One region of the Moritella sp. Urea-trap-13 genome, then DNA from elsewhere that is predicted to be linked to it. Evidence: predicted binding sites of a transcription regulator. Region 1 holds the regulator's gene; each other region holds the start of a gene.
The links. The regulator MetJ, encoded in region 1, represses methionine synthesis genes. The targets are predictions, from matches to a motif close to TAGACGTCTAGACGTCTA.
Positions count from the first base shown of each region.

Region 2: a site for MetJ is predicted at 1,244-1,261, ahead of metK (methionine adenosyltransferase). Genes of this name have one in related genera too.
Region 3: a site for MetJ is predicted at 1,492-1,509, ahead of metN (methionine ABC transporter ATP-binding protein MetN). Genes of this name have one in related genera too.

Region 1 is NZ_PJCA01000002.1:16,296-18,574, forward strand. It holds gene CXF93_RS02310 (RNA-binding S4 domain-containing protein) at 1-549, shown strand, start outside; gene metJ (met regulon transcriptional regulator MetJ) at 690-1,016, opposite strand; gene metL (bifunctional aspartate kinase/homoserine dehydrogenase II) at 1,194-2,279, shown strand, end outside.
Region 2 is NZ_PJCA01000001.1:485,505-487,783, reverse strand. It holds gene metK (methionine adenosyltransferase) at 29-1,180, opposite strand; gene CXF93_RS02155 (YfaZ family outer membrane protein) at 1,502-2,047, shown strand; gene clcA (H(+)/Cl(-) exchange transporter ClcA) at 2,174-2,279, opposite strand, start outside.
Region 3 is NZ_PJCA01000030.1:26-2,304, reverse strand. It holds gene CXF93_RS07460 (methionine ABC transporter permease) at 1-348, opposite strand, end outside; gene metN (methionine ABC transporter ATP-binding protein MetN) at 338-1,372, opposite strand; gene gmhB (D-glycero-beta-D-manno-heptose 1,7-bisphosphate 7-phosphatase) at 1,637-2,191, shown strand.

The sequences.
Region 1 (2,279 bases):
ACACGTAAACGTAAAAAAATTATGTTTGGTGACATTATTGGTTTTGATGGTGAAGCGTATCAAGTTATGTCAGCCGAAGAGCTAGCGTCATACGATGACGCTGATTATGCGGAGACTGATGATGGCGAAGATTTTCCTGAAGATGAATTTGTTGACCCGGCTGCACTCGAGTCAGATTCTGTCGCAGCATACATGGCTGAACATGATCTTACTGAAGACGATTTCATTGCTAATGATGCCGTTACAAGCGCTGATGTTGAAGCCGATATTGCAGAGCAACAGGTTGCAGAAAATATTGTAGAAGACGTTGCTGTTGAAGCTGCCTTTATCGCGCCAGCAGCGACTATTAAACCTGAAATCGCCAAACCTGCAATTGCTAAACCTGTCGTTACTAAGTCAGTAGTTGAAAGCATTGCTGCTGATACTTGGGAACAGCCAGAAAAGAAGAAAAAGAAAAAACCTGAAGTAAAACAAACTAAAACAGCAAAAGCTGCAGAGCCTAAAAAAGTTGAGAAGAAAAGAGGCCGCGCGGCACCTTTTAGTTTTTAGGACTTAACTTTCAGGGCTTAATTATTAGATTCTAGCTAACGGACTGCATTGAGATGACGAATGCAGACTGTTGAGATCAAAAAAGGCACTCCTTTCATAAAGGGGTGCCTTTTTTATAACTGCTTAGCTATTATTATCGACTAATCATCTTGTTCTAAATAATCATCAATATTAATACCCAGTGCTAACATTTGTGCTTTCGCTTCTGCAGGTATGTTATCTGGCTTGTCTTTGGTTAAATCTTCATCTGCCGGTAATGGTTGGCCAGTGTAAGCATGTAAAAATGCTTCACATAATAACTCGCTGTTAGTCGCATGACGTTGATTGTTAATCTGACGGCGAGTTCTTTCATCTGTCAGTACTTTCAATACTTTCAAAGGAATTGAAACAGTAATCTTCTTTACCTGTTCACTCTTTTTCCCATGTTCTGCATAGGGACTAATATACTCGCCGTTCCACTTCGTCATTTTCGACCTTTGGGTAAATTATTATTTAATGAATAAGTAATAAGTCTACCTTTGAATTTGATTATTGGCAATCAGTATGTAAAGAGCTCTAGACGTCTATTGACCTATTGTGACTTAATGGTGTATGTTTTGAGGTACTGACAATACATTAATTCAATATTAAGTTCGGGAGAACGCATGGACGCAGTGAAGCGCAGTATTCATAAATTTGGTGGTAGTAGCTTAGCAGATGCTACTTGTTATCGTCGTGTATCAGCGATTATTAGTAAGCACACTCAAGCTCGAGATCTGATTGTTGTTTCTGCGGCAGGTAAAACCACCAACCAATTGTTAGAGTTATTACAATTAGCGGAAGATGGTGATCAAGCTGCGCCTGAGCGTCTTATTGCCACCTGTGAATATCAAGCCAAACTCATTGCTGAATTACTCGCAGATGAATTATGTACGCAACTCACCGCTGCACTGCAAGATGATATTCATACCATTGGCCATTTATTAGAAACCAACCTTGATGTTTACGCTAAAAACCAAATTCTTGCCCATGGCGAAGTGTGGTCTGCACGACTGCTCGCGGCATTGTTGAGTCAAAACCAATTGCCCGCAGATAATTTAGATTCACGGTTGTTTTTAACCACGGCATTAGCTGCGCAGCCTGTGGTCGATGAAACCGTGTCTCGCCAAAAATTAGCCGCATGTTTAACGACCTTAAACAATCGCGTCGTGGTTACTGGTTTTATTGCTGGAGATGCCCAGCAGCGCACCGTAACATTGGGGCGTAATGGTTCAGATTATTCAGCGACCTTATTAGGCGCATTAGTTGATGCAGACCAAACGACTATCTGGAGTGATGTGGCTGGGGTATTTAGCGCTGACCCACGTCGTGTCAAAGATGCCGAATTACAAACTAAATTGTCACTCGATGAGGCGGCAGAACTCGCGCGTTTAGGTTCACCGGTATTACATGCACGCACATTACAACCCGTTGTTGGCAGTAAACAGCATGTACAACTGCGTTGTAGTTATACCCCCAGTGAAGGGTCAACCCAGATCCATCGTCGTTTACCCAAAGGTAAGGGCGCTAAAATCGTCACTTCGGTTGATGATCTGCACTTGCTCGATATTGAATTCGGGCATCAGGCTGACTACCAACAACAATATGAGCAGTTAATTACCTTGCTAGCAAAACAGCAACTGTCGCCGATTTGTATTAAACGCCGTCCTACCGAACATGTAGTTAGATTAGGTTATACCGCTGAAATCGTG
Region 2 (2,279 bases), on a different contig from region 1:
TCAACTGTTAGCTAAACGCTAGTGTTGATTAAAGACCAGCTGCATCACGTAGGATTTCAGCTTTGTCTGTCGCTTCCCAAGGGAATTCGCTACGACCAAAGTGACCATAAGCAGCCGTACTTTGATAAATAGGACGCATAAGATCAAGCATTTTGATTAGACCGTGTGGACGTAATTCAAAATGTTCACGAATAAGCTTAATTAATAGCTCTTCACTTACTTTACCTGTGCCGAATGTTTCAACAGAGATTGACGTTGGTTCAGCAACACCGATAGCGTAAGAAACTTGGATTTCACAACGGTCAGCTAAGCCAGCCGCTACGATGTTCTTCGCTACATAACGCGCTGCGTATGCGGCACTACGGTCAACTTTTGAAGGATCTTTACCAGAGAATGCACCGCCGCCGTGACGAGCCATGCCGCCGTATGTATCCACGATAATTTTACGACCAGTTAGACCACAATCGCCTACTGGACCACCGATAACAAAACGGCCAGTTGGGTTAATGAAGAACTTAGTGTCTTTGTTTAACCATTGCTCAGGTAGAACTGGCTTGATGATAGTTTCCATCACAGCTTCAACAAGGTCTGCTTGTTTGATATCTTCAGAATGCTGAGTTGAAAGAACAACTGCATCGATACCAACAATTTTACCGTCGTCATAAGCAAATGTGATTTGGCTTTTTGCATCAGGACGTAACCAAGGAAGTGTGCCACTTTTACGCACTTCAGCTTGGCGTTTAACCAGCTTATGTGAGTAAGTAATAGGCGCAGGCATTAACTCTTCAGTTTCATTGTTTGCATAACCAAACATTAAACCTTGGTCGCCAGCACCCTGTTCTAGTGGATCATCACGATCAACACCTTGATTAATATCAGGAGACTGTTTACCGATGGTGTTTAATACTGCGCAAGAATCCGCGTCAAAACCCATTTCTGAGTTGATGTAACCGATTTCACGTACAGTCTTACGGGTGATCTCTTCGATATCAACCCAAGCGTTAGTAGTAACTTCACCGCCAACCATAACCATACCTGTTTTAACATAAGTCTCACAGGCTACGCGTGCTTTAGGGTCTTGAGCGATGATTGCATCAAGTACAGCATCGGAGATTTGGTCTGCAATTTTATCAGGATGACCTTCTGATACTGACTCAGAGGTAAACAAGTGTTTAGCCATGGTTTTAATTCTCTCTTAATTTAAACACAATCGACGTGATGTACGTTCATATGTGTAGAAGTTTTAACATCTAGACGGCTATTCTAAACGATCTTAGCAGTATTAAGATAGACCCTAGGTCATATTTATTTTGCAAATTGTTTAAAAGACCTGTTATCAGCGGATTTTATTTATGTATATATGTTATAAACAGCCAATATGCAGTAGCATAGTGCGAAAGTATTAAAAGTATGAAGTGACGAACATTTTTCAGCTGAAAATAATTATTCGTTCACTATCATTACATGTAACTACCACTCATTTGCCATTGGGAAGAATAAAGTGTCATTGAAAAAATCATTCGTTATCACGGCTGGATTACTTGCTAGCCTTACTAGTTTTAGTAGTGCAGCATCAAACGTCTCACTTGCGTTCAACAACGACAATATCGTATTGGGTTATGATGTTGAGCTACAAGAAGCACTCAAGGTTAAAGGTGATTACCTACAAACTATCGATAACGGCTATACCTTAGATACTGGTATTTATGCGTTTCAAGATGCGGGTGCAACATTCTTTGAGCTGGGCGCGAAAGGCCTGAGAATGGATAACGATAATGGTGATGGTTATGCATTGGCATTTGGTGGTTTAGGTGGCTTACGTCTAACTGAAGAATTTAGCTTAGAAGCTGAATTCCATTACAGCCCTGAAATCCTAGCATTTGGCGACACTGAAAATTACACCGAGTGGGTTTTCCGTGCTAAATATGCGCTAATGCCGACTGCAAGTTTGTTTGTTGAGTATAATCACACAACAGTTGAGTACGACAACATGCCTGAAGAACGTCTAACCGCAGACATTCTATTTGGTTTAGCGTGGGTATTCTAAGAGCGAGTAGAACTTAATCTTATTGTAAATTAAAGCATCCTTTATCGGATGCTTTAATTTTTTTAGTCGTAATATTTTAAATTAATAATGACTTAATCTGAAACGTGTCGTGTAATTATTTTCTACTTATTTGTGTTGCGTTAATTCTTTATTCTCCCTCAATGATAATTTGAGTAATTCAGAATAAAGTGGTTTACCACCCAGCGCCTGCGCTATAAATGTAGCTCCCAGA
Region 3 (2,279 bases), on a different contig from region 1:
TACATCTAATAATGCACCTTCAATTAATCGCGCAATAAATGGGATTGAAGCGACGGTTAATGGCACTATCATCGCGCCAGTTCCGATTGATGAGCCAACAACGAGACGAGTGAACGGAATTATCGCCACAAGTAAAATAATGAAGGGCACTGAACGACCAATATTCACTATGATACTTAATACATTATTTAATTTATTGTTTTCTAAAATGCCATCTGTTTTTGTTACATGTAACAGGATCCCTGTTGGCATGCCAAGTAAACACGCAATTGCGGCTGCGATGCCAACCATCACCAGCGTCTCAATGGTCGCGGTGAAAAGTAAATTAATCATTTGCTCAGTCGACATAACCGATAACCTCTACGTTAACTGCGTGTTGTTGGAAAAATGCTTTAGCTGCAATTGTGTTTTCTTTAGTACCCATAAGCTCGGCAAGCATATAACCAAATTTAATGCCGCCAGCAAATTCAATATCGGCACTTAAAATGTTTACATCAACATTTAAAGTACGGCTTACTTCTGAAATAACCGCAGAATCAACACTATTACCAGTGAAACCAAGGCGTACCAAGGGCATTGAGTTAGCTTTTCTATGTAATGACAGACGCTGTTTGTATTCATCTGGAATTTCAAGGTTAATCGTTGCTTCAATAAATGTTTGTGCCAGTTCTGTTTGAGGGTTGGCGAAAAAGTTAGCAACGGTATTTTGTTCAATGAGTTCGCCTTTATCGATGATCGCAACGTTATGACAAATGTTCTTTACTACTTCCATCTCGTGGGTAATCAGTAGAATAGTGAGACCGAGTCGTTCATTGATATCTTTTAATAAAGCTAAAATAGATTTTGTTGTGCTTGGATCAAGTGCTGATGTTGCTTCATCGCAAAGTAACACTTTAGGTTCAGACGCTAATGCGCGGGCAATTGCAACTCGTTGCTTTTGACCGCCACTTAATTCAGCAGGGTAGGCATTATGCTTTGTCGTTAAACCAACAAGATCAAGAAGAGGTGTGATCTTATCTGTAATTTCGCTTTTAGATATGCCAGCTAATTCAAGTGGCAGTGCAACGTTATCAAATACAGTACGTGATGATAATAAATTGAAGTGTTGAAATATCATGCCTATTTGACGTCTTGCAGTACACAGGTCTGCTTTGTTTAATTGTGTTAACTCAACGCCATCGAGCTGAATTGAACCAGACGTTGGTGTTTCAAGTAAATTAACACAACGTATCAGTGTACTTTTACCAGCACCTGACGAACCTATTACACCGAATATTTCACCGCTTTTAACGTTTAAGTTAACGTCTTTCAGGGCGTACACAGGCTTTTCTGTAGTTTCAAATATTTTATTGATATTTGTTAATTTGATCATTTCAACGCCTAAAACAAAAAGTAAGAATTATTCTATAAAGTTAGATATTAATTCTTCATATATAAGTAACAACTGGATACATATGCTAATTAGTTAGTTGATTAAAGTCAATGGACTTTTTTACATCTAGACGTCTAAACGTTCTTTTATATCATTTTAGGTAGAGTGAAAGCGTAACAAAGATTGCTGCGGTATCGATTGCGAAATTTTGATTGCATGAAATAATGGTCGATTGTATGTCATAGATAACTAAAGGTGAAAATAGTGGCAACTCCAGCTGTGTTTCTAGATCGCGATGGTGTGATTAATAAAGATAAAGGTTATGTTTCAAAAATTGATGATTTTGAATTCATCGAAGGTAGCATTGAAGCAATGCAGCTATTAAAGCTGCATGGTTATCTCCTTGTTGTTATCACCAATCAGTCGGGTATTGCACGCGGCTATTATAGCGAAGATGAATTCATGACCTTAACGGAGTGGATGAATTGCTCACTTGCTGATCGTGGCGTTAAACTTGATGGTGTTTATTATTGCCCTCATCATCCAGACAAAGGTATTGGTGATTATAAGCAAGACTGTTTATGTCGTAAGCCAAATACAGGGATGTTAGATAGCGCAGCACAAGAGTTAGATATTGACTTTAAACAGTCGTTTTTAGTGGGTGATAAGTTATCTGATATTCAAGCAGGTCAAAAATCACAGCTTAAAGGCAATTATTTAGTTTCGACAGGCAAAGTGCTGTGTGAGAAAGGCGCTGAAGTTGCCGATGGTGTATTTGCAGACCTATTATCTGTGGCTAAGATGATAGTTAAAGGTTAAATAGATACGATTTGATTACTATTTGAGCGTTTACATTTTTTTTAATAAAACTACTTGCCAATAAAATGCAGTTCTCTATAATCGCTCC